2 regions of the Brevibacillus sp. FSL K6-6036 genome follow, and region 2 is predicted to be linked to the other one. Evidence: predicted binding sites of a transcription regulator. Region 2 holds the regulator's gene; the other holds the start of a gene.
The links. Region 2 encodes CtsR, which represses protease genes until heat stress. Its sites were predicted from a motif close to ATGGTCAATAAAGGTCAAACA; they were not measured.

Region 1 (7,697 bases), 880 kb from region 2:
ATCGACGGAGTTGACGAGAAAACGGCGCAGGCCCGCGTCCATACAGAGGGCAACCCGGCGGACAGCAAAACGGTGGACGTCGGTCAATTGGTAGAGAAATAGGCGGACAAGGCAAAAAACCGAGCAGCGCCGGAGAATCTCCTGGCAATTGCTCGGTTTCTTTTTCAAATCCGCTGTTCGAGGTTCAACCGTTTGTTCAGAACATACATGATCGGAGCTCCGACCAGCATGACGACAAATTCGCCAAGCGCAGTGGTGAGCCATGTAAAGTAGAAGGGCAGACCGAACGCCAGGTTCAGTTCAATCGCGATCAGAAACATCGTAATCGTAAAAACAATGGTATTGAATATCATGCGAGCCCAGACGCCTTTGATGAAGCGCATGGAAACAATCGTGACAAGCAGCGCCAGCACAGACTGACCCACTCCAAATACCAGGTCATAGGCGACCATGGGCGAGAAAAACAGATTCGTAAAAAAGACGCCGAGGACAATTCCGTACATGTACTTTTTGTTGAAAACGACGAGATGATTAAACATTTCTGAAACGCGGAATTGTACATTGGTAAAACCAAATGGCTGAATAAGCATCGAGACGGCAATGTACAAAGCCGCCAGGATACCGTTTGCGACAAGCGTTTTTACTTTCATATTCAATTAGCTCCTTAGTTTTTTATCGTGGGATGGTTTCGAACCACGTGGGTATAAAGACACCCAAGTTACTATACTAGCGCTTTACCCCGAGCCCAGTCAACCGTGAAATCTGCCCAGGGTGCAGCGGGTAAATCGCAGCCATAAAAAAAGCCGGAGACAAAAAAAGAAACCGAGGCCAAAAGAGAACCCCGGTAAAAAGACCCCTGGCATAGAGAACTCTGGTATAGAGAACCCCCGGTTAAAAAAGAACCCCGCCATCTCTGGCAGGGTCCTACGTAAATCAGCCGAAGCCGGTTATTTTTTTGCGGATGCCTCTGTCGAAATGACCTTGTCAATCAGGCCGTATTCCATCGCATCCTGGGCAGAAAGGAAATTATCGCGATCCGTATCCTTCTGGATGCGCTCCAGAGGTTGGCCAGTGCGCTCGGACAGGATTTGGTTCAGGTGCTCGCGCATTCTGATAATCCGTTTTGCCGCGATCTCGATGTCGCTGGCTTGACCTTGAGCCCCGCCGAGCGGTTGGTGAATCATGACCTCGCTGTTCGGCAAGGCGTAGCGCTTGCCTTTTGTACCAGCGGCCAGCAAGAAGGCGCCCATGGATGCGGCCATCCCGATGCAAATCGTCGATACATCCGGCTTGATAAATTGCATGGTATCGTAAATTGCCATACCGGCGGTGATGGAACCGCCCGGGCTGTTGATGTACAGGGAAATGTCTTTATCCGGGTCTTCCGCTTGCAGGAACAGCATTTGCGCTACGACAATATTAGCTACCGTATCGTTGATAGGAGTACCGAGAAAGATAATGCGATCCTTCAGAAGACGGGAATAAATATCGTAAGCACGCTCTCCGCGGTTGGTCTGTTCAATGACTGTTGGAATCAAATTCATGTGCATTCAGTCTTCCTCCTCTCTTTGTAAGAATATCATACACAAAAGGTCAATAAAGGTCAAACAGATAACTGCACGCCTCTTTCACCATAATTTCCAAAAAACGTGCGGCTAAACATGTCAGGCGAGGAAAGTTTTATTGGCCTGGGCGACAGAGCCGACCAATGCCCCGAAAAACGCGATCCAGACAGGCAGTGCAAACAGCCAGCCTACCAGCGGAATGATCAGCAGGCACTGCAGAGCGACGACACCAAGCAGCTCGGCCAAGAGCGGAGAAACCTTCCACGAAAAGCGCTCGGCTACTCGGATGCCGATCCATGAGCCGACGAATACTTTTGCCGACCAGGACAGGATCAGGAACGTCAGCAGCAGCGCAAGCGAGACAGGGATTCCTATGACCGTGATCAAAAGCAATAGCGACAAAAACGGCATACCCAGGACGAGGCACGCTCCCCAAACAAAGGTGGAGCCTTTTCGTTGATCCAATTGCCGGTAAACACGTGTCAATCCGGCCGGGAACAGGAAGCGGATGGCAAGCCAGAGCAACAGCGTACTCAAAAGGGAGGAAAGCCCGAGCAGAATCGGGAAATAGGAGAATCCTTCATCCGGTTCCTCTACCGGAGCAGGGGAGAAGCGTTCCTCTCCTTTGAGCGTCGCACCTTGGCTGATGACAGCCCGTTGGGGACTGGTATAGACCAAGTCACCGCCGATCACGGCCGGCCCGTCGATATGAATCGTACGACTGTACAGCATGGAGATACCCTCTCCGATGCTCCCCGTAATCCTGACGTTTTCCATGCGGCCGTTTGCTTCCCGCGCGATTTTGCCGTTCAAATCAACACTTGTCGCAAGCGTAAGCAGGTTTTTGCCGATACTGCCGTTCCGGTCAAGAACCAGGGTATGCGACAGATTGGTAACGCTTCCAGCCACCTTCCCGTTTAGGAGCAGCGTGTCTGTCATTGAACGGATGTCGCCGTCGATTTCGCCGGTGACAAGTGTTACGGCTGCAAACGTAAGGAGATCCCCTGTAATTCGTCCATTGACTTGGACATTTTCGCCAAATGCGTACACATCGCCGTCGACAACGCCATCGATGATGATTTTGGTGGCACTGACAGCCAGATCGCCGCGGTGAGCGGTATCAGGGGGCAGGTAGTACCGATCAGAGATGACCCCGCTAAACGCATAAGCGGTAGAGGCCACAATCAGCAAACTTACAAAAAGAATCAGACTAAGCAGCTTTTTCAATTCAATCCACCTCCCGCTTGGACAGTCGCGAATGGGGGAGAGGCGAAAAACGGATATTCAGGATAAGCAGCAGCCCGACCAGTACGAAAAACGGCAAGGGAAGCGCCATGACATACGATGCGGGAGCATGAAAAAATTCGCGGGCGTTGTCGTTGAGCCATAGGGCCGAACTCCAGAAAAGATGGCTTTTCCATGAGGTCCATGCCGGCGCAACCCACTCAAGCCAGATTCGCTGCCAAAACACGAGGTAACAAACAGCGACGGCCAGAATGCTGCCGCCAAGCAGGAGCATGCGCCACAGAAAGCGGCGGCGAGTTCGCTTGTGCAGCATGGCGATTCCATGAATCTGTGCAGAGGTCATGTCGTAGAGCTGGAAAGACATAGGGGGGAGGTCGTCGGAGAAAAAGCGGTCGGCCACGAATTGCCTCTCCGCGACCAGCTGCTCAAGCGAGCTGCCGCAGTGGTGACAACTGTCAACGTGTTTTTGGACGGCTTCTGCTTCTTCGCTAGAGAGTTCACCGTCACTGTACATCATCAAGGTAAGCTCATCAATATGCGGCATCGGACATTCTCCTTTCCTCCCTGTATTTATCCAACTGCTCTTTCAATTGTTTGCGGGCCCGGAACAAGCGGGTCCCGACCGTATTTTTACTCATGCCGACGATGCTTCCTATCTCATCGTAACTCATTTCCTGCACAAATCGGAGAGTCAAAATCAGACGATCCGTTTCGGGCAAGCAATCCAGCAAGGCCGTCAATTCAGAATAGCTTTCTTTTTCCAGCAGAAACAGTTCCGGACTTTTTACGGGACCGGAGGGACGCTTGTGAACATGCTGATGCAGCTGCTCATCCTCAAGCGCAATTTCCCGTCTCTTTCGCAAAAAATCGATGCAGGCATTGGAGGCGATGCGATACAGCCAGGAATGAAAGGGCAGGGTGGGGTCGTATTTGTGTAAATTTTGCGCTACTTTTAACCAAATTTCGTTGTGCAGGTCCTCGGCATCATGATAACTGGAGACCAGTCTTCTGATGATGCTCATGACACGGGGGGTAAATAAATTGACGAGTGCGGGAAAGGCCCGTGACTGTCCTTTGAGAAACTGCTGCACGAGCCGGACCGCTTCTGCATTGGCCCGAGCCAACTCTTGTTCCATGGTTGTATCCCCTCCTCCCCATACTAAATACGAAGACCGGCAGGAAAAATTTCACTGCCGCCCCCCTATTTATTTGCGGTTTAATTATCCACAAGTTGTGGAAAAGCGGGGGAGGTGAGCGAAGCGGATCACCCGTTTTCTTTCGCTGCGGCTTTATCCCCATCTGCTTCCGCCTGTGTATCTTCGTCCTCCTGCAGCTCCACAGCCAGCCGCAACGCTGCTCTCATCTTTCTTCCTTTGATGATCGTGTACTCGTCCACTTGCAGGGATTGCAGGCGGTTGATCGCTTCCGCCAGGGCCTGTTGGTCGTCGTAAGGCTGGATGGTCAGCAGGCATTCTTCATCGCTCGCTTCCTGATATATGAGGTAAAACCGGTCGGCTGACATGCAAAATCCTCCTCATCCACATTATCCACAGATTTATCAACAGGTTGTGCACAAAAACATTTGTTCGCGGTATAGATCAAAGGTTATCCACTGTGAGCGGATGCTCCTGATAGTTTTGGCATGTTTTTGCTGATGTCCGTTAGGTAAATCATGCCAAGGGTTGACGTTTGGCAGGTAAGCAAAATTTCCCGTCCGGGCCCGGGTAGCCTTTTTTGATTATGAAGGCAGCCGCAAAACTGTACTGGGACTTGAGTCTTGTATCGAATATCAATATTTTCGATGAAGTGAACAATATCAATCGATTTTGCCAATCTCTTTATATGTTGCAAATTTTCATATTTATTTTACAATGAGAGAAGGTGACTCATTGTTTGTCCGTAAAGTAAAAGGGGGATTTTCGAATGAAAAAACAGAAAACTATGGCTTTTCTTGCAACTGTAGTAGCGCTTGGTACAGCTCTTGCGGGCTGCGGCGGAGGCAACGCTGGCGGGGGCGGCGGAAATGCCAGCGGAGGCGAGCAGCCGGCTCCGCAATCCGGCGGCAATACCGGCTCTTCCAGCGGCGGCGCTCTGCAAAAAATCGTTATCGCGGCAGTAGGACCAATGTCCGGGCAGTACTCCGACTACGGAAGCACGGCAAAGGCCGGTGCCGAGTACGCACTGAAGCAAAATCAGGAGAAGTTTAAAGCGCTGGGCTTCGACGTCCAGATGCTGACACAGGATGACCAGGCCGATCCGAAGCAAGGCGTGGCCGTAGCCCAAATGTTGATCTCCAATCCGGATGTCCTCGGTGTTGTCGGTCACGTGACGACTGGTGCATCGATTACGGCATCGGCGCAATACGAGCAAGAGAAGCTGGTCATGGTGTCTCCGTCCTCCACAGGTTCCAACCTGACTGACGAGGGCAAGAAGGTCGTTCACCGCATCTGTGCGCGCGACGACCAGCAAGGCTCCAAGGCTGCAATTTACGCGAAAAACCAGTTGGGTGTGAAATCCGCTTATATCGTTCACGATAAACAAGCCTACGGCCAAGGCCTGGCTGATGAAGTGAAAAAGCAATTTGAGAAAGACGGCGTAACCATTGCGGGCTACGAGGGCATCACTGCCGGCGAGAAAGACTACAGCGCCGTGATCAACCAAATCCTCGCCGCGAACCCTGAAATGATCTACTTCGGCGGTTATTACTCCGATGCCGGCATCCTGATCAAGCAAGCTCGTGAAAAAGGCTACAAAGGCGTATTCATGGGCGGCGATGGCTACGACTCTGCTGACCTGGTGAAAATTGCGGGCGCAGACAACGCGAACAACGTAATCTTTACCTCCACTGTAGGCGATCTTTCCGCAACAGAAGAGGGCAAGAAGTGGATCAGCGAATTTGAATCGAGCACAGGCAATAAAGTAGGGATCTTCACTTCCTTTGGCTATGACTCCATGAACGTCATGCTGCATGGACTGGAAGAAGCGATTAAAGCGAACAACGGACAAAAGCCGACTCGCGAGCAAGTCCTGGATGCTGTCCATAAAACAAAAGACTTCCAAGGCCAGTTCGTAAAAGTAACATTCAACGAAAAAGGCGACAACGAATTCGCGTCTGTCTACGTGTACAAATACGAGAACGGTCAAAAGGTATTCGTAGGGGAAGCGAAGTAACGACTGATGGGGAAGGGCCGTACAGGACATACTACGGTTGATTGCGACTACCTTTGAAAGGGGTATCCACATGTCCAACAACCGCAGCACCCAATACGGCAACAATCAGGGACACAGCAGCAAATCGCAAACGTCCCAAAACCAAAAGTCCGAAAAGGACAAAAACCTGAACAGGCAAGACCCGCAGTAGCAGGTCAGGCCTTGAGAGGGAGCATAAGGAAACGCCCTGGAGAGGAGCAATCTCCAGGGCGTTTTTTAGCGGATGCGCTGTTTGCTGGGGAGACGTTTTTCCGGGTGGCCGTAGCCATTGTGCTCCTTGTTCTCCTGAGCATGGGCCTGCGCTTCGTGAACTTTTCCGACGAACTCCTTTGTGCTCATCTTGGTAAAATCCATGCGGCACCTCCCAAAATTGGCATCACGCTTTCTTACTATGGCCCAATTGGTCAGGAAACATTTACGGCTCTCCAGTTAACGCCTATTATGAAAAGCCGACATCCTTGCAGAAAAAGGATGATCGGCTTTGTTTTGTTAGTCCCAAGCGAATGTTTACATAGGACCTACATTGAAGTTGAATGTATAAACAAGCATACCGCTATAGTAAACATCTACCTTGTAGTAGCCTGTGGAAGAGGCAATCACTCGACCCCGGGAGTCGATGCTGATCCCGCCCGGTTTTGACTCGTAGGAGATGTAGTGTGTGTAATTGGGGCCGCTGGGAAGACTATCGTAAATAGGATTTTGATAGAGATCCAGGTTCACATTGACTTCAGTAACGCTTGCCACGCCGACTGCAGCTTGCGATGGGGCGATCAAGGCTTCGGCATTAGCCGCAGCTTGTCCTGCCAAAAGCAAGGGAATGGCCAGCAAACCTGACCTGATAAGGTTCATTTTCTTCATCAAGACCCGCTCCTTTATTTCAAATGAACGAACAATACTGTAAATTCCATATACAAAACGCTTTTCGCTGCAAACGACGCCTATCGAAGTTATTCAGTATTAGTAAGATGACGATGCCCGTTGGAATGCTCAACAGGCGCCAAAATAGATTACGGAGTTTGGATGTACATATAGTGCACATCAGCTCCCCAATTCCAGTTTCCAGATTCGTCTTGGACACCTACTGATACACCAAGCGTTTCATTTCTAGGCAGTGAAACGGGAATTTCGAAGGACTGCGTATTGCTGCTTGTGTTTTGGGGCAGTACACCAGAGCTATAAATACTGCCGTTTTTATCATAGACAAGAACCCAGAATGTACTAAATACGGTGTTGTCATCTGGATCAGATTGGACCCACGTTATTTTTGGCTGCTCATTATAGTAGATGGTCGGGCTGTACTCTTTGTTTGAAGCAGGGGTGGTGATGCTCACGTAAGGCCGGTTATTGCCCTGGGCAGATGCGGTTGCCTCGGTTTTGGCAAAGGAAATGGAAGGTACAAGCGAAGTAATTGCCATTAAAGAGGCTAGCAGCAGAGTGGTTTTCTTCAATTTTTTAAGAACCATAATAAAACATCACTTCTAAATAATGTAAATTCAAAATGAATTGTAAACCTTTGTTTCTCAAAAGTAAATAGGTTTATGGTAAAAAATGTAAAGAAAAAGCCGCACACCCGCCTTCCTAGAACGGCAATCTCTATGACGGCGCATTCGAGCGCAATAAAATTCGGAGGTCGATCGGTATATGACGACTTTATTGAAGGATGAAACGGTGTGCAGC
Region 2 (7,697 bases):
TAAAAGGCCGAAACGATTGGAGAGAACCGATCTATACCATTATCACGGATTATACGATTCATCCATCATGGATTAATCATCACATTAACTATTACTTTATCGCTCATGAACAGCTGTACTATCTGGTGGACATTTATCGGCACAACCATGCCCAGTTCATTCCGATGGGCATACCCATCATGCGCAAATATAGCCAGCCTCTGGAGAAGGATAAGGTTCGGGAAAAACTCCAGGTACCCTCCGATCACTTGAGCATCATATTGTCAGGCGGGGGATTGGGCCTTGGATCAATGGAACAAGTTCTTGCCGGTCTGGAGCATATTGATATGCCAATAACCGCGTTTATCCTGACAGGGACGAATGACAAGCTGTATCGCAAGGTAACCGAGAATACGTATCGGCACAATGTGATACCGCTGCGCTTTGTCAACAACTTCCATGAGTATCTGGAGATTGCCGACCTGATTGTAACCAAATCAGGCGGCTTGACCTCGGCTGAGGTTATGAGCAAGCAGGTTCCCATGATTATTTACAACCCGCTCCCAGGACAGGAGGAGCGAAACAGCCATTTCTTGTTAAACAATGGATGTGCCGTTCACGCCCATGTATCCGAGCAGCTGATCTACTTTATTCACGAGATGCTCCATGATCCCACGAAGGTGGAATACATGAAGAGGATGGCTCAAAAAATAGCAAAACCGAAAGCGGCACAAAATATCGCTGAGTTTATCCGCAACGACATGCAAAGCTCGGCGGGAGAAGAAGGATAGGAGGACATCATGAGCATTCCCTGTGCAGTTCTTTTTGACATGGACGGTACGCTGCTGCAAACAGAGCGGCTCTCCACACCCGCATTCCAGAAGACATTTGAGGAGCTGCGAGAGAAAGGGCTCTGGAACGGAGCCACCCCCGATGAGCAGGAACTGACCAATGTATTGGGGATGACGATCGAACAACTGTGGGAGAAACTGCTTCCAGGAGCAAGCGAAGAGATCAAGAAAGTAGCAGACAAGCTGATGCTGAAGAATGAACTGATCTTGTTGAGACAAGGGATTGCGGACTTGTACCCGGGAGTTCGCGAGGTCTTGCAGGAGCTGCATGCCAACGGAACAGCACTTTTTGTCGCCAGCAACGGGTTGGAGCGCTATATCGACGAGATTTGCGAGCACTTCGGGATCAAACCATTGTTTACTGATCTTTACTCGGCTGGACGTTTTGGCACCCGATCCAAAAAGGACCTCGTGGCCAAGCTGCTTCAGGATTATCAGGTAAAACAAGCGGTCATGGTCGGGGATCGGCACTCCGATGTGGAGGCGGGGCTGGCTAACGGGTTAAAAACGATCGGGTGTGACTTCGGATTCGCCAAGCCAGGCGAGCTCGATGGTGCTGATGTGATCATTACACGATTTACCGATCTTTTGACCCACATACCTGATCGGCAGCACACATAAAAATAGACGTCTTGCCGGTCAATAAAAAAGCGTAATCGTTACAGCCATTCCATGAGGGATGGCTTTTCGTTTTGGTTTCAACTCCGTCCATTTTGCCAACACTAGAAAGTGTCTCCCCCTCTTGCAAACCCCAAAAAAACGCATTATAATTAAAGTCAAAGATAGTCAAAGTCAATAATTAAAGAGCAAACACTGTGAACAGGAGGCGACTAATGCGTAACATCTCGGACATCATAGAGCAGCATTTAAAGCGAATTTTAACGGAAAGTCCAGACGGCTCTATCGAGATCCAGCGTAGCGAGCTTGCCGACATCTTTCAGTGTGTGCCTTCTCAAATCAATTACGTCATCAATACCCGATTTACTGTAGAAAAGGGATACGTCGTCGAAAGCAAGCGTGGCGGCGGAGGCTACATCCGGATTCGAAAGGTACAGATTGTCAGCAAAGCCAAACTGCAGGAGCTGCTCACTGAAGAGCTGATTGGCGAAAGCATCACGCAAGGTGTCGGTTATGCGATCATCGACCGCCTTTTGGAGGAAAAGTTGGTCAGTCAACGGGAGGCGGCTCTCATGAAGATCGCTACTTCGCGCAGTGTGCTTTTAGTGGATGCTGAATTGAGAGACCGTTTACGGGCTACCATGTTAAAGCAGATGATCGCCACGATTTTATTGCGGTAACCAATGCATTGGCAGGAGGGACGATAGGATGAACTGTGAAGAATGCGGCAAACGACAGGCTACGCTTCATCTGACCAAGATCGTCAACGGTGAAAAAACCGAATACCATATTTGCGAGCAATGTGCCCAGGAAAAAGGAGACGTCTTTCCCGGTTTTCATAACTTCAGCATCCATAATCTCCTTTCCGGCCTGCTCCATTTCGATCCGGCACAGAAAAAAACACAGGACACTCCGGCAAACAAAGCGCTACGCTGCGAGACCTGCGGACTGACATACGCCCAATTCAGCAAGAGCGGCCGCTTTGGCTGCAGCGACTGCTACACGTTTTTGGGTGACCGCCTGGATCCGCTCTTCCGACGGATTCACGGGAATACGCAGCACATCGGCAAGGTTCCGGAACGTACCGGCGGCCAACTGAAGCGGCGCAAGGAGCTGGAGCAACTGAAACAAGCGCTTCAACGGCATATCGCCAGCGAAGAGTTTGAAAAAGCTGCGGAAATTCGCGACCGCATCAAGGCACTTGAACAAAAGCTGGGTCAATCGTAAACAGGGGAGGTGAGGAACATGTCCCAACAACAGTTTATGCAAAACCCTTGGAGCAACTGGATGAAGGGCGAGGGCCCTGATTCCGACATCGTCATCAGTACAAGGCTTCGGATCGCACGGAACCTTCGCCAGCATCCCTTCCCGCTTTTGGCTACTGACTCGCAGGCAGAGGAAGTGGTTCGCAAGGTGACAGAAGTGAGCGAGACCGAGGCGATGAAAAAGCTCGGACCACTCGAGCTCATCCAGATGGAACAGGTAAATCCGCTGGAAAAGCGCGTCCTCGTCGAGAAACACCTGATCAGCCCTCATTTGGCAGAAGAATCTCGAAAGGGAGCCGTGCTGTTAAGCAATGACGAATCGATCAGCATCATGGTAAACGAAGAAGACCACATTCGCATCCAGGTGCTGATGCCAGGCTTCCAACTCCAGCAGGCGTGGGATATGGGAACAAAAATCGACGACATTTTTGAAAAACATGTAAACTACGCATTCGATGAAAACAGAGGCTTTTTGACGAGCTGCCCGACCAATGTGGGAACAGGGATACGGGCATCGGTGATGCTTCACTTGCCGGCGCTCGTGATGACACAGCAGATCAACCGGATATTGCAGGCGATCAATCAAGTCGGATTGGTCGTGAGGGGCATCTACGGAGAGGGCAGCGAAGCGCTGGGCAACTTGTTCCAGCTCTCCAACCAGGTGACGCTCGGGATGTCCGAGTCGGATATCCTCTCCAACCTGTACGGTGTGGCAAGGCAGATCATCGAGCAGGAGCGAGTGGCTCGCCGGTACCTGGTTGAACACTCCAGAATCACTTTGGAGGACCGGATTCTCCGGTCGTACGGCATTCTTCAGTACGCCCGGACGGTTGAATCCAAGGAAGCAGCCCAAAGGCTTTCCGATGTCAGATTGGGGATTGATCTGGGGATTGTGAAAAACATTTCCCATCTCGTCTTAAATGAATTGCTCGTGACGACTCAGCCGGGCTTCCTGCAGCATCACGCAGGTCAAAAGCTGTCGCCCGACCAGCGGGACGAACGCAGAGCAAGGCTGATTCGGGAGAAACTGTCTGCTCGACAGTAAACAAGAATTTTCGCTGTCCATCATCGCTGTTATACGCAAAAATATAAGGAAACAACGCATAGAATATAAAGATGGTTACTGGAGGTGCAGAAGATATGATGTTTGGACGTTTTACCGAACGCGCGCAAAAAGTGTTGGCACTCGCCTTGGAAGAGGCCGTTAGATTGGGTCATAAGGATATCGGAACAGAGCATGTGCTGCTCGGTCTCATTCGTGAAGGAGAGGGGATTGCAGCCAAGGCGTTGCAGTCGCTCGGACTTGGTCTCGATAAAATTCAAAGTGAAGTAGAATCCTTGATTGGCCGCGGGACTGAGCAAGCGGGCGGAAACTATACCCCAAACTACACACCCCGTGCCAAAAAAGTGATTGAGCTTTCCATGGACGAAGCCCGAAAGCTGGGGCACACGTATGTGGGCACCGAGCATATCCTGCTTGGGTTGATTCGTGAAGGAGAAGGCATTGCCGCACGAATCATGAACAATCTGGGTGTAAGCCTGAACAAAGCCCGCCAACAAGTCCTTCAGCTTTTGGGAAGCTCGGAAATGATGAATTCCCACCAGCCGTCAGGCAGCAATCCTGCGGCCAATACGCCGACCCTGGACAGTCTGGCAAGAGACTTGACCGCAATCGCCCGTGATGGCGGACTTGATCCGGTGATCGGACGCCAAAAAGAGATTGAGCGAGTGATCCAGGTGTTGAGCCGCCGCACCAAGAACAACCCCGTGTTGATCGGGGAGCCTGGTGTCGGGAAGACGGCAATTGCCGAAGGACTTGCGCAAAAGATCATCAACAACGAAATCCCTGAAACGCTTCGCGACAAGCGCGTGATGACGCTGGACATGGGGACAGTCGTCGCCGGCACCAAGTATCGCGGGGAATTTGAAGACCGCCTGAAAAAAATCATGGATGAGATTCGTCAGGCCGGAAATATCATCCTCTTTATCGACGAGCTGCACACCTTGATCGGTGCAGGCGGAGCAGAGGGTGCGATTGATGCATCCAACATTTTGAAGCCAGCTCTGGCACGCGGTGAGCTTCAGTGTGTCGGCGCAACCACGCTGGATGAATACCGCAAGTATATTGAAAAGGACGCAGCCCTCGAGCGCCGTTTCCAGCCGATTCAGGTCGATCAGCCGAACACAGAGGACGCGATCAAAATCCTGCATGGCTTGCGTGATCGCTATGAGGCGCATCACCGTGTGAAAATTACCGATGAAGCGATTGAACAGGCGGTAAAACTGTCTGACCGTTACATTACAGACCGCTTCCTGCCGGACAAAGCAATTGACTTGATCGACGAAGCGGCGTCCAAAGTACGTCTCCAATCCTTTACTGTTCCGCCTAATCTGAAGGAACTGGAAGGGCGTCTGGAAGAAGTGCGCAAGGAAAAGGACGCGGCTGTCCAGTCTCAGGAGTTCGAAGAAGCAGCGTCTCTGCGCGACAAGGAGCAGAAGCTGCGCGAAGAACTGGAAAAAACGAAGAAGGACTGGAAAGAGCGTCAGGGCCAACTGAACATGGAGGTCACTCCTGAAGATATCGCCCACGTAGTGGCCAACTGGACCGGAATTCCGGTCGTCAAGCTGAAAGAAGAAGAGACAGAGCGCCTCTTGAAAATGGAAGAAATTCTGCATGATCGAGTGATCGGGCAGGATGAGGCAGTCAAATCGGTTGCTCGCGCCGTCCGCCGTGCTCGTGCCGGCTTGAAAGACCCGAAACGTCCGATCGGCTCCTTCATCTTCCTTGGCCCTACAGGGGTAGGGAAAACGGAATTGGCCCGGGCGGTTGCCGAGACGCTGTTTGGCGACGAGGACGCGATGATTCGGGTCGACATGTCGGAGTACATGGAGAAACATTCCACGGCGCGTCTGGTCGGAGCTCCTCCGGGATATGTCGGTTACGATGAAGGCGGTCAACTGACAGAGAAGGTCCGCCGCAAACCGTATTCCGTCATCCTTTTGGACGAAATTGAAAAGGCGCATCCGGATGTCTTCAACATTCTCCTGCAGGTGCTGGACGATGGACGCCTGACCGACTCCAAAGGCAGAACCGTTGATTTCCGCAACACGGTTGTGATTATGACATCCAACGTCGGAGCCAACCTGATCAAGAAAAACACAACGCTCGGCTTCACCGCCGGCAATGAAACAGAGAAGAAATACCAGGACATGAAAGACAAGGTCATGGAAGAACTGAAGAAAAGCTTCCGCCCCGAGTTCCTGAACCGGATTGACGAAGTCATCGTCTTCCACTCGCTGGAGCAGGAGCATATCGAGCAGATTGTTTCCTTGATGACCGAAGATCTTCGCAAGCGTCTGAGAGAGCAGGAGATCGATTTCCAACTTACCGATGCTGCCAAGAAAGTGCTGGCCAAGGAGGGCTTCGATCCCGCTTACGGGGCAAGGCCGCTGCGCCGCGCTATCCAGCGCAACATCGAAGACAGATTGTCCGAAGAACTTTTGAAAGGCAGCATCAGCAAAGGCGACACTGTTTCGATAGATGCTGAAGATGAAAAGCTTGTAGTAAAACGTCTGGAGAAAACAACCTCATAACCAGAGGTTTAGGCAAACGTTTAGAAAGGGTACCTCCTCAATATACAGGAGGTATTCTTTTTTTGTTTTCATCATGTATGATAATCGTATAGAGGAGAATCCCAAAACGAGGTACAAACTATGTCCAAGTATAAAACGAAATACGCGTGTCAAGAATGTGGCTATGAATCGCCCAAATGGATGGGGAAATGTCCTGGATGCAACAATTGGAATACGATGGTGGAAGAGGTTGCGGTAAAGACCGCCTCCCGTCATGAGAGTTTGCGTGGCGGACAGCGGCAAACAGCAGCCCTTCCGCTGACAGAGGTGGCCGGCGAAGAAGAGCCGCGGATGGATACAACGATAGGTGAATTAAACCGGGTTCTGGGCGGAGGGCTCGTTCCCGGCTCAATGGTTCTGGTCGGCGGAGACCCGGGGATCGGGAAGTCTACCTTGCTGTTGCAAACGTCGTTCGCGCTTGCACACGGGGGAATAAAGGTCTTGTACGTATCCGGCGAGGAGTCCGCCAAGCAAATCAAATTGCGTGCCGATCGGCTCGGAATGAGCACGCCGCCGATGTATGTGCTTGCAGAAAACGATTTGGAGCTCATTGAGCAGCACATTGCCCAGGTCGATCCCCAGGTCCTGATCATCGACTCGATTCAGACTGTCTTCCATCCCGCTGTCCAATCAGCGGCGGGGAGTGTCGCACAGGTAAGGGAAACAACCTCTCAACTGATGCGAATCGCCAAAGGAAAAGGAATCGCGACATTTATCGTCGGTCACGTGACGAAGGAAGGCGCGATTGCCGGGCCCCGCATGCTGGAGCATATGGTGGATGCGGTCTTGTACTTTGAAGGGGAACGGCATAATACGTTCCGCATTTTGCGAGCAGTAAAAAACCGCTTTGGCTCGACGAATGAAATCGGCATCTTTGAGATGAAAGAAAAGGGGCTGGAGGAAGTTGGAAACCCTTCGGAAATATTTTTGGCAGAACGTCCGGTCGGCGTCGCTGGCTCGACTGTAGTGGCCAGCATGGAGGGAACCAGGCCGGTTCTGGTAGAGCTTCAGGCGCTGGTTGCACCGACCAGCTTTGTGACCCCGCGTCGGATGGCTACCGGCGTGGATCACCAGCGAGTCGGCATGATCATGGCAGTGCTTGAGAAGCGCATGGGTCTCATGCTGCAAAATCAGGATGCCTATGTCAACGTGGCTGGCGGTGTTCGTTTGGATGAGCCCGCTGTCGATTTGGCGATAGCTGTCAGCATTGCCAGCAGCTTTCGCGATCACGCGACCAATCCCCATGATGTCGTGATCGGGGAAGTGGGATTAACGGGTGAAGTCCGCGGCGTGTCCCGGATTGAACAGCGGATTCGCGAAGCGCACAAGCTAGGATTCAAACGGGTGATCA

Region 1: a site for CtsR is predicted at 1,590-1,610, ahead of clpP (ATP-dependent Clp endopeptidase proteolytic subunit ClpP). Genes of this name have one in related genera too.

What each region holds. Positions count from the first base shown of each region.
Region 1 covers NZ_CP150173.1:4,518,022-4,525,718, reverse strand. Annotated here, with positions in the region: gene NST37_RS22275 (H-type small acid-soluble spore protein) at 1-102, shown strand, start outside; gene NST37_RS22270 (QueT transporter family protein) at 165-650, opposite strand; PreQ1 riboswitch class I at 659-703, opposite strand; gene clpP (ATP-dependent Clp endopeptidase proteolytic subunit ClpP) at 948-1,544, opposite strand; gene NST37_RS22260 (polymer-forming cytoskeletal protein) at 1,665-2,792, opposite strand; gene NST37_RS22255 (zf-HC2 domain-containing protein) at 2,794-3,354, opposite strand; gene NST37_RS22250 (sigma-70 family RNA polymerase sigma factor) at 3,341-3,946, opposite strand; gene NST37_RS22245 (hypothetical protein) at 4,075-4,332, opposite strand; gene NST37_RS22240 (branched-chain amino acid ABC transporter substrate-binding protein) at 4,734-5,981, shown strand; gene NST37_RS22235 (DUF4023 domain-containing protein) at 6,237-6,374, opposite strand; gene NST37_RS22230 (hypothetical protein) at 6,528-6,878, opposite strand; gene NST37_RS22225 (hypothetical protein) at 7,028-7,483, opposite strand.
Region 2 covers NZ_CP150173.1:242,552-250,248, forward strand. Annotated here, with positions in the region: gene NST37_RS01355 (glycosyltransferase) at 1-770, shown strand, start outside; gene NST37_RS01360 (HAD-IA family hydrolase) at 780-1,451, shown strand; gene NST37_RS01365 (CtsR family transcriptional regulator) at 1,664-2,128, shown strand; gene NST37_RS01370 (UvrB/UvrC motif-containing protein) at 2,157-2,675, shown strand; gene NST37_RS01375 (protein arginine kinase) at 2,694-3,758, shown strand; gene NST37_RS01380 (ATP-dependent Clp protease ATP-binding subunit) at 3,854-6,307, shown strand; gene radA (DNA repair protein RadA) at 6,428-7,697, shown strand, end outside.